4 regions of the Microbacterium sp. P26 genome follow, and region 4 is predicted to be linked to each of the others. Evidence: predicted binding sites of a transcription regulator. Region 4 holds the regulator's gene; each other region holds the start of a gene.

Region 1 (3,594 bases), on a different contig from region 4:
CCGACCCGCCCCTGCTCGTCGCCGGCGACGGGGCCGCGGCGCTGCCCGCGCTCGCCGCTCGGGCTCCGCGCGACGCCACGCTCGTCGTGACGACGCCCGGGGTGCTCGCCCACGTTCCGCGTGCGCATCGCGGGGAGGTCATCGCCGCGGCCCGCGCCGCCGGGCGGTGGATCACCCTCGACGCCCCGGGCCTTCACGATGCGTGGTCGCAGACCCCGCGTGTCACCCGCGGCGGCTTCGCCCTCGCCCTCGACGGCGACGTCGTCGCGGAGGTCGATCCGCTCGGGGCGTGGGTGGCGTGGCATCCGGGATCGCACGCGGCCCCGCAGTAGCGTCGAGCTGTGCCTTTAACCGACCGTGATCTCGCGTTCCTCGCCTTCGAGGGTGAGTGGAAGCGCCACGCGGGTGCGAAAGAGGAGGCGATCCGCGCCGAGTTCGACCTGACGCCCGCGCGGTACTACCAACTGCTCGGTCGTCTCATCGACACCCCTGAGGCCCTCGCCCACGACCCGATGCTGGTGCGTCGTCTGCGCCGCCGTCGCGACGAGGCCGCGGAGCGCCATCGGGTGCGCCTCGGGCGAACAGCGTCTCGCTGAGAAGACCCGAAAACTCCGACCGGTAGCATCGTCGAATGGCCAGATCGACCTTCCCGCGGGATCGCTTCGACGACCTGCCGGACGCCTCCGGCCGCGTCGGGGCGCACCGCGCCGAGAGCCCGCGTTCGCGCAGCTGGATCGTGTTCCTGTGGGCGGCCATCGCCACCCTCGTGCTGATCATCGCGGGCGTCTTCGGCACCCTTGTGCTCTCGGGGCGACTGTCGTTCGGCGAGGCCGACGCGCCCGCGCCCGTCATCTCCGCCGAGCCCACCACGCCGTCGGTGGTCGACACGTCGTACACGGTCGTCGTGCTCAACGGCACCCCGCAGGACGGTCTGGCCGCGTCGCTGCGCGACCAGATCGTCGCCGCCGGGTGGTCGAGCGACGACGTCGAGACCGGCAACTCCGACACCACCGACTTCGCCACCACCACCGTCTACTACAAGGGCGAGGGCGACGCCGCCGCGGCGGAGGGGCTCGCGCAGACCATCGGCGGAGCGCAGACCGCGCAGAGCGACTTCCTCCAGCCGGCCGACGACCCCGGCACCCCCGACGACGAGAGCGCGGCCAAGCGGCTCATCGTCGTGATCGGCCTCGACCGGGCCGGCGGCGCCACGCCCGCACCCACGGGCTGATCCCTGCGACCGAGCCCCGCGAGCCGCGTGTTTCCGCGGCGTAACAACTTGGGGGCACGCGCGTCAACAATGCCCGCGAACCCCCTCGCGGCGGCATCCGGCGTGCTTACGATGACCTCGTCGTACAGCAACAGGAGATTCGCATGACCCAGGGCACTGTCAAATGGTTCAACGCCGAGAAGGGCTTCGGCTTCATCACCGTCGCTGACGGGCAGGACGTCTTCGTCCACTACTCGAGCATCGAGATGTCGGGCTTCCGCGTCCTCGAGGAAGGACAGGCCGTCGAGTTCACCGTCGGCAACGGGCAGAAGGGCCCGCAGGCGGAGTCGGTGCGCCTGGCCTGACCGCTGCATCGAACGCCGTGGCATCCGCACTCCGGATGCCACGGCGTTCGTCGTTCCACGAGGGTCCGGTGGCTTGCACTCCCCAGGGGCGAGTGCCAGAATGAGTTAGCACTCGCATTCGTCGAGTGCCAAATTTGGAAGTCACCCGTCCGGGAGGGACGACACACTTATGGCAAAGATCATCGCTTTCGACGAAGAGGCCCGACGCGGTCTCGAGCGCGGCCTCAACACGCTGGCCGACGCCGTCAAGGTGACCCTGGGCCCCCGCGGTCGCAACGTCGTGCTCGAGAAGAAGTGGGGCGCCCCCACGATCACGAACGACGGTGTCTCGATCGCCAAGGAGATCGAGCTCGACGACCCGTACGAGAAGATCGGCGCCGAGCTGGTCAAGGAGGTCGCCAAGAAGACCGACGACGTCGCGGGTGACGGCACCACCACCGCCACCGTTCTCGCCCAGGCGCTCGTGCGCGAGGGCCTGCGCAACGTCGCGGCCGGCGCCGACCCCATCTCGCTCAAGAAGGGCATTGAGAAGGCCGTCAAGGCCGTCACCGACGAGCTGCTCGCCTCCGCCAAGGAGGTCGAGTCCAAGGAGCAGATCGCCGCCACCGCGTCGATCTCCGCCGCCGACCCCGCGATCGGCGAGCTCATCGCCGAGGCCATCGACAAGGTGGGCAAGGAAGGCGTCGTCACCGTCGAGGAGTCGAACACCTTCGGCACCGAGCTCGAGCTCACCGAGGGCATGCGCTTCGACAAGGGGTACATCAACCCCTACTTCGTCACCGACCCCGAGCGTCAGGAAGCGGTCTTCGAAGACCCGTACATCCTGATCGCCAACCAGAAGATCTCCAACATCAAGGACCTTCTGCCGATCGTCGACAAGGTGATCCAGGAGGGCAAGGAGCTCCTCATCATCGCCGAGGACGTCGAGGGCGAAGCCCTCGCGACGCTCGTGCTCAACAAGATCCGCGGCATCTTTAAGTCGGTCGCCGTCAAGGCTCCTGGCTTCGGCGACCGTCGCAAGGCGCAGCTGCAGGACATCGCGATCCTCACGGGCGGCCAGGTCATCACCGAAGAGGTGGGCCTCAAGCTCGAGAACGCGACCGTCGACCTGCTCGGCCGTGCCCGCAAGGTCATCATCACCAAGGACGAGACCACGATCGTCGAGGGTGCCGGTGAGTCGGAGCTGATCGAGGGTCGCGTGACCCAGATCCGCCGCGAGATCGAGAACACCGACAGCGACTACGACCGCGAGAAGCTCCAGGAGCGCCTCGCGAAGCTCGCCGGTGGCGTCGCCGTCATCAAGGCCGGAGCCGCGACCGAGGTCGAGCTCAAGGAGCGCAAGCACCGCATCGAAGACGCCGTGCGCAACGCCAAGGCCGCTGTGGAAGAGGGTGTCGTCGCCGGTGGTGGCGTCGCGCTCATCCAGGCCGGCAAGAACGCTCTCGGCAACCTGAACCTCGTCGGTGACGAGGCCACGGGCGCCAACATCGTTCGCGTCGCCATCGAGGCCCCGCTCAAGCAGATCGCGCTCAACGCCGGTCTCGAGCCCGGTGTCGTGGCGAACAAGGTCGCCGAGCTCCCCGTGGGCCACGGCCTCAATGCCGCGACCGGTGAGTACGGTGACCTGTTCGCACAGGGCATCATCGACCCCGCCAAGGTGACCCGCTCGGCTCTGCAGAACGCCGCGTCGATCGCAGGGCTCTTCCTCACGACCGAGGTCGTCGTCGCCGACAAGCCCGAGAAGGCCGCCGCTCCCGCGGGCGACCCGACCGGTGGCATGGACTTCTGATCCACGCCTAGGCATCGCACAGAAGGCCCCCTCCTCCGGGAGGGGGCCTTCTCGCATATCCGGACGACTGCGTCCTCGCCGGCGGCGCTCCGGTGGCGCGGCGGGTCCCAGGTCGAAACCGCGTCCCGCGCGCGATCGGCGGAAGGAACCGCAGGGGATCGCCCTTGCGGTGCGAGGCGGCTCAGGCCTCGTCGACCTCGGGGCGGTAGGCCTCGGGGAGACGCTCGAGA
Region 2 (3,594 bases), on a different contig from region 4:
ACCGCTGGGAGCGCGACCGCCTCGCGTCGGCCCGGCACGCCGCGCGCCTCGCCTTCCTCAACACCCTGCTGGGCCGCGCCTCCGGTCCGCGGGCGCACGCGGCCCGTTCCGCAGCGCTCCGCACCGCCCTGCGCGGACCGGGTGGCGCGCTGTTCACCCGGGCCTACGCGATGCGCCTCGACCGGGCGGCATCCGGAACCTGAGGACCGGCTCCTAGGAGACGACGAGCTGCGCGGCCAGCAGCAGCGCCGCGAGCATCGTCAGCTGGAACACCGCGCGGCCCGGAGGCCGCACCAGCACGAGCACCGCGGTGACGACCGCGACCACCACGACGGCCGTGAAGAACACCGTCCCGACGGCATTCGCCCCGCCCGAAGGCCCGAGCAGCACCGCGAGTGCTCCGACCACGATCCCGGCCGCGGCGATCAGCACCGACGCGCGGGCACCGAGGCGGTGCGGCAGCCCGCGCACGCCGGTGCGGCGGTCGTCGTCGAGGTCGCGCACGACGTTGGTGAGGTGCACGGCGGCGCCCAGCGCGGCTCCCGCGAGCGCCGCCCACGGCGCAGCAAGCTCCGGGTCGGGGCCGGCGAGGGTCGCGAACGAGGGGAAGAGACCGAAGCTCAGCACGAACGGCACGATCGAGACCGGGGTCGACTTCAGCCCGGCGTTGTACGCCCAGGCCGAGGCGAGGGCGATCGCGTGCGCCGCGACGAGGGCAGCCCCCAGCGGCGCGGACAGCAGCACGGCGAGCACGAGGGCTCCGACGGCCACGGCCAGGGCGCGCTCGGGCGTGAGGGCTCCCCCCGCGATCGGCTTGTCGGTGCGCCCGACCGTGGCATCGCGAGCGCCGTCGATCGCGTCGTTCGACAGTCCGACCGAGACCTGCCCCGCGAACACCGCCACGACCAGCAGACCCAGGCGCCACGGCTCGAGCCCCGCGGCGATGCCCAGCGCGAGGGAGAGGACGGTCACGACGAGCGTCGGCCCGGGGTGGGTCGCGCCCCACAGGGCCCGCAGGGGCGACCTCGTGGTCGCGGCATCCGTCACGGGTCCGACGCTACCGCGCTGCGGCGGTCCGCCGGCCCGCGGCGGTGCCGCTCGTGAACGACGGCGGGGATCCTCCGCGACGCGCCGGGAGCCGGCATCCGGAATCGGCGTGTCGACCAGGTGGCCCGCCGTCGTGCACGCGTGAAATGTCTTGGCACTCTCCTGTGTCGAGTGCTAATCTGGTCGTAGTTGAGCCACATGGACTCAACTTCACAGAACATCCGGGATGCCGAGTCCCGACCGATCGAAAAGGAGAACGACCATGGCCACCTACGACCCCTTCCGCGACCTCGACCGCCTCGCGTCGACACTCCTCGACGCCCGCCGCGGCGGTGGTCCGCGACGGATGCCGATGGACCTGTACCGCGACGGCGACCACTACGTGCTCGCGGCGGACCTCCCCGGCGTCGACCCCGGCTCGGTCGACATCGACGTCGACGGTCAGCTGCTCACGATCCGCGCCGAGCGCACCCTCGGCTCGGGCGAGGGCGTCAAGTGGATCACGCGCGAGCGCGAGACGGCGTCGTTCGTCCGCCAGCTCAACCTCGGACAGGGCATCGACACCGACGGCATCAGCGCGTCGTACCGCAACGGCGTGCTGAGCGTGACGATCCCGGTCAGCGAGAAGGCGAAGCCCCGCCGCATCGCCGTCTCGACCGACGACCGCGACGGTGTCATCGAGGCGTACGAGAGCACGCCTCAGCTCATCGAGCAGTAATCCGCACACGACGATGCCCCGACCCCCTCATCGAGGGTCGGGGCATCGTGCGGTGTTCGGGAGAGCTCTCAGAGGTCTTCGGGAGCGAGGTCGCCCTGGCCCTCTTCACCCAGCTCGACCACGCCCGGGTCCATGCCCTGCGAGTCGGTGCCGGTGGACTCGGGGTGGATGTCCTCGAGCGGGATGTCGCTGTCGTCGGCCGGGATCTCGGCCGGGTCGGCCCCGGTCGCGGTGGCCGGGTTGATGTCGGCGGGATCGGCGCCCTCGTCGAGGGCGGTCGTGGCGTCCCACTCCGCCTGGGCGGGGTCGAGCGCCGGATCGGGCTCGATGGAGGTGTCGCCGTCGCGCAGCGGCTGCACGCCTGCCATGGCCGCGTCAGAGGGCGTGGGGTCGATCGATGCGTCGCTCATGGGGGATCCTTTCGTCGCAGACCGCGGGTGGCGGCGGTTCTCTCATCAAACGGGGCTGCGGTCGCCCGCCGGTGCCCCTTGACAGGTCCCCGCGGTCGCCGTCGCCGTCGCACGCGGCCCCTGTCAAGGCGCTGGCGCCGTCGTCGTCGAGGACGCACGGTGAGGGGAGACGAGAGGATCCCCCATGCCCGACCCCCGTTCCACCGTGCCCGCGCGCGCGACCCCGCGCATCGTCGTGATCGGCGGCGGCAACGCCGGACTGTCGATCGCCGGGCGCCTGCACCGCGCCCGTCTCGGCGACATCACCGTGATCGAACCGCGCGAACAACACGTGTTCGCTCCCCTGCAGTCGCACATCGCCGGGGGCGCCGCCCGCGCCTCGGAGGCCGTCCGCCCCCAGGCCGACGTCATCCCGCCGGGGGTGAGGTGGCTGCGCGACGAGGCGTTCACGGTCGACGCCGACGCCCGACGCGTGCACCTGGTGTCGGGCGGTCGTATCGACTACGACCAGCTCGTCGTGTGCGCGGGCCTCCGCATGGCGTGGGAGCAGGTCCCCGGCCTTCCCGAGGCGATGGCGGATGCCACGGGCATCTCGAACTACGACTACGACCTCGCAGCCAAGGCCTCCCCCGCGCTCCGCGACTTCCGCGCCGGCACCGTGGTGTTCACGCAACCGCCCGAGCCTGCGTCATGCGGAGCCGCGGCGCAGAAGCCGATGTACCTCGCCTGCGACTGGTGGCGCTCGATCGGCGTGCGGGGCGCCATCCGGGTGGTCTTCGTGTGCCCCGACCCCGTGCCGTTCGGCATCCCCGCCATCGACCGCGAACTTGAGCGCAAACTCGACGAGTACGGCATCGAGGTGCGGTACAGCCGGGAGCTTCGAGCGGTGGATGCCGCGGCACGGACGGCGACGATCGGTCACGGCGACGCCGAGGAGACGATCGCCTACGACCTGCTGCACGCCGTGCCTCCGCAGCGGGCTCCCGAGTGGATCGCCGGCAGCGGCCTGGCGGCCTCGGACGACCCGCACGGCTTCGTCGACGTCGACCCCGAGACGCTGCAGCACACCCGGCATCCGGAGATCTGGGCCCTCGGCGATGCCGCGACCGTCGCCACGCGCCGGTCGGGCGGGGCGATCCGCCGGCAGGCTCAGGCGCTGGTGAAGAACATGCAGGCCGTCCTGGCCGGGCGCACCCCCACGGCGAAATACAACGGATACAGCGTAGTGCCGTTCACGGTGTCGCGGGGCACCGTCGTGTTCGCGGAGTTCGACCGCCAGGGGCGCCTGCAGCCCAGCGTCCCGTTCTGGCGCTCCCTGTACCGCGAACGGCGACTCTCGTGGATCGCCGACCGCCGCGTGCTGCCGTGGGTCTACTGGCACCTCATCCTGCGCGGCCGCGCCTGACCGCCGTCTCCCCG
Region 3 (3,594 bases), on a different contig from region 4:
TCGCCCGGTGGGTCGAGCAGCACGAGGCCGAAGGTCACCCGGTGCCCGTGGCCGACGTGGCCGCGTCGTTCCGCGAGGCCGTGGTCGACGTGCTCGTCACGAAAGCTCTCGACGCGTGCGCGCGCTTCGAGGTGCCGCGTCTGCTGCTGGGCGGGGGAGTGATCGCCAACAAGCGCCTGCGCGACGTCGCCCTGGAGCGGGCGGCGGCCGCGGGCGTCGCCGTGCGCATTCCGCCGCTGCGGCTGTGCACCGACAACGGTGCGATGATCGCGGCGCTCGCCGCCGAGCTCATCTCGTCGGGTCGGCGCCCCTCGACCCTCGCGTTCGGAGCCGATTCGACGCTGCCGGTGACCGAGATCCAGGTGGACGAAGATCCGGATGCCGTGGCTCCGGTGCTCGCCGCGGGCAGTGCCCCGTGAGCGAGCCCACTCCGCCCACTCGCCGGGCCCGCAAGGATGCGCCGCCCGTGCCTTCTCTCGACCCGTCGGACGCCGCCCGTCTCGCCGCGCAGGCGTCGAGGGCGGCTGCCTCCCCGGCCGACGACGACCCCGAGCGACTGCCGACCGCGCAACTCGAGATGGCCGCCTTCGGCGACCACGTGATCCCCTATGTGCCGCCCGCGCCGCCGGCCCCGCCGTCACTCGCGCCCTGGGCGCTCGCGGCGGCGATCCTCGCGCTCGTGGCCTCGTTCTTCACCGGCTGGCTGCTGCCGCTGGGTGCCGTCGCGGTGATCCTGTCGACCGTCTCCCTGCGTCGGCCACACGACAGCACCCGGGTCGGGGTCTGGTCGCTGTGCCTCTCGCTGCTGTCGATCGTGTTCAGTGCCGGATGGCTGATCTGGGGTTTCTCGCAGCTCGCCGCGGTCTGACGCGTCGGAGCGCGTCCCTCGTCACACGCGGTCTGCCAGCAGGGCGAGGCGCTTCGAACCCACGCGGGTGAGGATCAGCGTCGCCGACTCGTCGCCGCGCAGCGACAGCTTCTTGCGCAGCACCGCCGGGTCGGCGTCGACGCCGCGCTTCTTGATCTCGAGGGTGCCGATGCCGCGCGCGCGGAGCGCCTGCGCGAGCTTCTTGGGGTCGGCCGGCAGCTGCTCCCGCACGCGGAACGACGACACGAACGGACTCGTCAGCGCCGCATCGGAGGTGAGATAGGCGATGCCGGGCGCCAGCATCCCGGCATCCAGCGCTCGGGCGACCTCGCCGATGAGGCGCGCGCGGATGACGGCGCCGTCGGGTTCGTGCACGAAGGCACCGAGCTCGCGCCCCTCGACGTCGGGACTGTCGGCGGGCGCCGTGAGCTCCCACGCGTCGTTCCCGCGCACGACGAGGGCGGCGCGCCGCACGCCCTCTCGGGCGAGGGAGCCCGACCAGAGCACGAGCTCGATGGTCGAGCCGTCAGCGCTGATCCACTGCGCCTCGAGGTCGTCGGGGATCTGGGCGCGGTCGAAGCCCGGCCCGAGCTTGACCCCGCCCGGCTTCGTCTTCAGCAGCTCGAACACCCACTCGAGAGAGGGCGACCACTCGGCCGCCGACACCTGGCGCGTCTCGGAATGACCCGCCGTGCGTCGCGCAGGGTCGAGCCACACGGCATCCGTCCCGTTGAGGTCGACGTCTTCGGCGCGCGCGTGCGTGACAGAGGCCGCATCGCCGAACGGCGCGAGGTTGTACGCCGCGATGGCCGCGGTGACCTCGTCGGCGTCGACGGCGTGTACACGGATGCCGATGCCCGCCATCCCGAGGGCGTCGCCGCCGATCCCGCAGCCGAGGTCGGCCACACTGTTCACCTCTGCGGCGCGGAATCGGCCGGCATGGCGGGCCGCGATCGACAGGCGCGTCGCCTGCTCGAGTCCTGCGCGGGTGAAGAGCATGCGCTCGGCGAACGGACCGAACTTCGTCGCCCCCTTGACCCGCAGGCGGGCCTGCCCCACGACCGCCGAGACGAGGTCGGGGGAGTGGCCCGCGGCGCGCAGCCGCGACACGGCTCGCGCGGCGTCGTCGGTCGAGGCGATGGGTCCGGTCTCGTCGAGGAGCCGCAGGCCCTCGGGTGTGAGGAGGGCGGTCAGCTCGGTCGTGTCCACCGATTCAGCCTAGGTGGGGAGCTGTGCTGGCACTCGCGTTGCGTGAGTGCCAGTGCTTCTCTAGACTCGAATTAGCACTCTCCCCGCGTGAGTGCTGACAAGTCTTCTGTATCGAGAAAGAGGTAGACCGTGTCGGTTTCCATCAAGCCGCTCGAGGACCGCATCGTCATCAAGCAGGTCGAGGCTGAGCAGACCACCGCGAGTGGTCTCGTCATCCCCGACACCGCCAAGGAGAAGCCGCAGGAGGGCGAAGTCGTCGCCGTCGGCCCCGGCCGCATCGACGACAACGGCAACCGTGTCCCCCTCGACGTCGCCGTCGGCGACCGCGTGCTCTACAGCAAGTACGGCGGCACCGAGGTCAAGTTCGGCGCCGAGGAGTACCTCGTGCTCTCGGCTCGCGACGTGCTGGCGGTCGTCGTCCGCTGACCGAGTGAGATCCTCCGAAGACCCCGGATGCCACGGCATCCGGGGTCTTCGTCGTCTCCGGGATCGGTCGGGGCCTCTGGCAGGAAAGAGAGCGTCGGCGTCGCTCGGCCTCTCCTCGCGCCGCGTAGGCTGAGTCGGTGACCCCCGCCGCCCCCGCACCCACCGGCGGGAGCAACCGCGGAGTGCTCTACGCCTTCTCCGCCTATCTGCTGTGGGGCGTCTTGCCCATCTACTTCCTGCAGCTCGCCCCCACCGGCCCGTTCGAGGTCGTCGCGTGGCGGATCATCCTGGCGTTCGTGTTCTGCCTCCTGCTGCTCACGGTGCTGCGCACCTGGAAGTCGTTCCTCGCGATCGTGCGGCAGCCTCGTCTGATGGGGCTCACGGCGCTGGCCGGCGTGCTCATCTACGTCAACTGGCAGACGTATCTGTTCGGGGCGTTGACCGGGCACGTGATCGAGACGAGCCTCGGCTACTTCATCAACCCGATCGTCACCGTGCTGCTGGGGGTCATCGTGCTGCGTGAGCGGCTGCGCGTGACCCCGTGGATCGCGATCGGCCTGGCCGTCGTCGCCGTCGCGGTGATCGTCATCGGCTACGGCGCCTTCCCCTGGATCGCCCTGACGCTGGCGTTCTCGTTCGGCTTCTACGGTCTCGTGAAGAAGCAGATCGGACCCGCGGTCGATGCCGTCAGCGGGCTGACCCTCGAGTCGATGTGGCTCTTGCCGGTCGCCGTGATCCAACTGTTCTTCGTGGCGAACCTCACGGGCATCACCCTCGGCACCTCGGGCGTGCTGCACACCGTGCTGCTGCTGCTCGCCGGCGCCGTCACCGCCGTGCCCCTGCTGCTGTTCGCCTCGGGCGCGCGACGCGTGCCGCTGACGGTGATCGGACTGCTGCAGTTCGTGGCGCCCATCATCCAGTTCGCGATCGGCGTGTGGGTCCTGGGTGAGCCGATGACCATCGAGCGGTGGATCGGCTTCGCTCTCGTGTGGATCGCCCTGGCGATGCTCAGCGTCGACTCCGTCATCGCCTCGCGGCGCAACCGCCGTGTGGTCGCCGACGTCGTCGAACCCGTCTGAGCGCCCCGCGTC
Region 4 (3,594 bases):
TTCGCGGTCGAGTGGCGCGACAACGACGAGGTGTGGTTCGTCGTGCGTGCCTTCGACCGACCCACGGCCCCGTCGTACCGGCTGTTCACGAGCCGCGTGCGCCGTCGGCGCAAGGCGCTGTTCGCTCGCTACCTGCGGGCGATCTCGCCGCTGTACTCGTCCTGATGGGCGGTCCGCTCCCGCTCGGAGACCCGGCCCCCGCCGACGGACACCTGCCCGCCGACCTCGAGATCGACCCCGCCGCCGACTTCGGCGTGTACCTGCACGTGCCGTTCTGCCGCGTGCGGTGCGGGTACTGCGACTTCAACACATACACCGCCAGCGAGTTGCGCGGCGCCCGGCAAGACGACTTCGCCGACACGCTGAACGCCGAGGTGCGTCTGGCGGGGGCAGTGATGGATGCCGCGGGCGGGCGCCGCTCGGCATCCACCGTCTTCTTCGGTGGAGGCACGCCCACCCTGCTGCCGCCGGGCGACCTGGCGCGCATGCTCGACGCGGTGCGCGCGGAGTTCGGCATTCGCGACGATGCCGAGGTCACGGTCGAGGCCAACCCCGACACGGTCGACGACGCGATGGCGCGCACCCTCGCGAACGCCGGGGTGAACCGCCTGTCGATCGGCATGCAGTCGGCCCGGCCGCACGTGCTCGCCGCCCTCGACCGCACGCACGATCCCGCCAATGTAGCCACGGCCGTCGCAGCGGCCCGACGCGCGGGTCTCGACGTCTCGCTCGACCTCATCTACGGCGCGCCGGGGGAGTCGCTCGACGACTGGCGCGCCTCTCTCGAGGCGGCCACGGCCCTCGAGCCCGACCATATCTCGGCCTACGCGCTGATCGTCGAAGACGGCACCAAGCTCGCACGCCAGATCCGCTCCGGCGTGGTCGCCATGCCGGACGACGACCTGCAGGCCGACATGTACGAGCTCGCCGACGACCTGCTCGCCGCCGCCGGCTACGACTGGTACGAGGTGTCGAACTGGTCGCGCGGCGTCGAGCACCGCTCGCGTCACAACCTCGCGTACTGGAGGGGGACCGACTGGTGGGGTTTCGGACCGGGCGCGCACAGCCACGTCGCGGGGCTGCGCTGGTGGAACGTCAAGCACCCCGCCGCCTACGCCCAGCGACTCGCCGCCGTCGAGTCGCCCGCGGCTGCTCGGGAGCGCCCCGACGAGACCGCCCGCCGGCTGGAGTCGGTGCTGCTGCGCAGCCGCATCCGCGAGGGCCTGGCGGTGTCGGAGATCCTCGGAGAGGGCCGCAAGAACGTCGCCGCGCTGATCGCCGACGGGTTGATCGAGGGGGCGGATGCCGTGCGCGGGCGCATCGTGCTGACCAGGCGCGGACGCCTGCTCGCCGACGCCGTGGTGCGGGCGCTCACGGTCTGAGCGCCGCGCGGGCGTCACCCGCGGCGGCCTCCGCGAGCCGCCCGGCGCAGTGTCGGGGCGATCCCGTAGAATTGGCACTCAAGAGACGCGAGTGCCAGACGGGAGGAGCATCGCATGGTGTCGGAACGTGGCCTTCAGGTGCTCCGCGCGATCGTGCAGGACTACGTCGACACGCGTGAGCCGGTCGGCAGCAAAGCCATCGTGGAGCGCCACGCCTTCGGGGTGTCGGCCGCGACGATCCGCAACGACATGGCCCTGCTCGAAGACGAAGACCTCATCGTCGCCCCGCACACCTCGTCAGGGCGCGTGCCCACCGACAAGGGCTATCGCGTGTTCGTCGACCACCTCGCCGAGCTCCGTCCGCTCTCGGGCGCCCAGCGCAGCGCCATCACGTCGTTCCTCGACGAGGCCGGCGACCTCGACGACCTCCTCGCCCGCACGGTGCGCGCGCTCACCCAGCTGACCGGTCAGGTCGCGATCGTGCAGTACCCCTCGTTCGCGCGGGCCAACGTCTCGCACGTCGAGCTCGTCGCCCTCGGCGGACCCCGCGTGCTCGTGATCCTCGTGACCGACACCGGCCGGGTCTCGCAGCGCATCTCGTTCGTGCCCGTCGAGCCGAGCGAGGCCGACGTCACCCAGCTGCGGGCCCGCGTGAGCGGTCTGCTGGTCGGCCGCAGCGTCGCCGACAGCTCCCAGCAAGTGGCCGCTGCCCTGGCCGACGGCCCCCGCCCTGGGGTCGTCGTCGACGCCCTCGCCGACGCCGTGCTGCGCGTGGTCGGCGAAGAACTCGAGGAGTTCCGACAGGATCGCCTCGTGATGGCCGGTGCGGCGACGCTCGCCAAGCGCGAGCAGGACTTCCGCGGCAGCATCTACCCGCTGCTCGAGGCCATCGAAGAGCAGGTGACGCTGCTGCGCCTCATGAGCGAGATGGTCGCCGACGAGCAGGGCCTGTCGGCCAGCATCGGGCGGGAGAACGAGCCGTTCGGCCTCGTCGAGGCCTCGGTGCTCGCCAGCCGCTACGACGGCTCCACCGGCGGAGCGCGCGTCGGACTCCTGGGTCCGATGCGCATGGACTACTCCTCGAATCTCGCGGCGGTCCGTGCCGTCGCGCACTATCTGACCCGGATGCTCGAAGACGACGACAGCTCTCGTTGACTTTCGAGAGATCGAGCATCCCAAAGAGAACGACCCCGCGCGAGCGGGCAGGAAGGCGATTGTGGCTGACCACTACGAGGTCCTGGGTGTCGAACGCGACGCCAGCCCCGAAGACATCAAGAAGGCGTACCGCCGTCTGGCGCGCCAGTTGCACCCCGACGTCAACCCGGGAGAAGACGCCTCCGAGCGCTTCAAGCTCGTCACGCACGCCTACGACGTGCTGAGCGACCCCGAGCAGCGCCGCCGCTACGACATGGGCGGCGACCAGAGCCCGTTCGGGGGCGGGGGAGCAGCCGGCTTCGGCGGATTCAGCGACATCTTCGAGACGTTCTTCGGCGGCGCGCAAGCGGGCGGCGGCGGTCGCGGTCCGCGTCCGCGGTCACGTCGGGAGCGCGGACAGGACGCCCTCGTGCGCGTCACACTGCAGCTCGGCGACGTCGTCTTCGGCGCCCACCGCGACCTCGAGGTCGACACGGCGGTGCTGTGCGAGACCTGCAAGGGCGCGTGCACGCAGCCCGGCACGAGCGAGGTCACCTGCGACATCTGCCACGGCTCGGGTCACGTGCAGCGCACCGTGCGCAGCCTGCTCGGCAACGTCGTCACCAGCGCCCCCTGCACCGTGTGCCAGGGCCACGGCACGACGATCCCGTACCCCTGCGGAACGTGCCAAGGCCAGGGCCGCGTGCGTGCGCGCCGCACCGTTTCGGTCGACATCCCCGCCGGCGTCGAGTCGGGCCTGCGTTTGCAGCTGCCCGGTTCGGGTGAGGTCGGCCCCGCGGGCGGACCCAACGGCGACCTCTACCTCGAGATCACCGTCGAGGCCCACGAGGCGTTCAGCCGTGAGGGCGACGACCTCGTCGCGACCCTCGAGGTGTCGATGCCGGATGCCATCCTCGGAGCCAACGCGACGATCGAGTCCCTCGACGGAAGTGTCGACCTCGAGGTGCGCCCCGGCGTGCAGTCGGGTGACGTGCTGACCATCAAGGGCCGCGGAATCACCCCGCTGCGCGGCACTCAGCGCGGCGACCTCAAGGTCGGCGTGCACGTGGTGACGCCC

What was found. Region 4 encodes HrcA, which represses chaperone genes, less so after heat shock. Its sites were predicted from a motif close to TTNGCACTCGNNNNNNNCGAGTGCNAA; they were not measured.
Region 1: the regulator HrcA is predicted to act here: its motif matches at 1,681-1,707, upstream of groL (chaperonin GroEL).
Region 2: the regulator HrcA is predicted to act here: its motif matches at 1,199-1,225, upstream of M3667_RS13700 (Hsp20/alpha crystallin family protein).
Region 3: the regulator HrcA is predicted to act here: its motif matches at 2,104-2,130, upstream of groES (co-chaperone GroES).

What each region holds. Positions count from the first base shown of each region.
Region 1 covers NZ_JAMAXZ010000005.1:203,067-206,660, reverse strand. Annotated here, with positions in the region: gene M3667_RS11640 (DUF2332 domain-containing protein) at 1-332, shown strand, start outside; gene M3667_RS11635 (DUF3263 domain-containing protein) at 342-596, shown strand; gene M3667_RS11630 (LytR C-terminal domain-containing protein) at 632-1,231, shown strand; gene M3667_RS11625 (cold-shock protein) at 1,375-1,575, shown strand; gene groL (chaperonin GroEL) at 1,745-3,364, shown strand; gene M3667_RS11615 (cell wall metabolism sensor histidine kinase WalK) at 3,546-3,594, opposite strand, start outside.
Region 2 covers NZ_JAMAXZ010000007.1:108,202-111,795, reverse strand. Annotated here, with positions in the region: gene M3667_RS13710 (NAD(P)/FAD-dependent oxidoreductase) at 1-203, shown strand, start outside; gene M3667_RS13705 (UbiA family prenyltransferase) at 214-1,047, opposite strand; gene M3667_RS13700 (Hsp20/alpha crystallin family protein) at 1,310-1,765, shown strand; gene M3667_RS13695 (sugar ABC transporter ATPase) at 1,834-2,175, opposite strand; gene M3667_RS13690 (NAD(P)/FAD-dependent oxidoreductase) at 2,360-3,580, shown strand.
Region 3 covers NZ_JAMAXZ010000010.1:1,915-5,508, reverse strand. Annotated here, with positions in the region: gene tsaD (tRNA (adenosine(37)-N6)-threonylcarbamoyltransferase complex transferase subunit TsaD) at 1-419, shown strand, start outside; gene M3667_RS16445 (hypothetical protein) at 467-868, shown strand; gene M3667_RS16440 (class I SAM-dependent methyltransferase) at 890-2,077, opposite strand; gene groES (co-chaperone GroES) at 2,207-2,503, shown strand; gene rarD (EamA family transporter RarD) at 2,641-3,582, shown strand.
Region 4 covers NZ_JAMAXZ010000003.1:239,079-242,672, forward strand. Annotated here, with positions in the region: gene M3667_RS07655 (DUF1990 family protein) at 1-165, shown strand, start outside; gene hemW (radical SAM family heme chaperone HemW) at 165-1,382, shown strand; gene hrcA (heat-inducible transcriptional repressor HrcA) at 1,497-2,537, shown strand; gene dnaJ (molecular chaperone DnaJ) at 2,599-3,594, shown strand, end outside.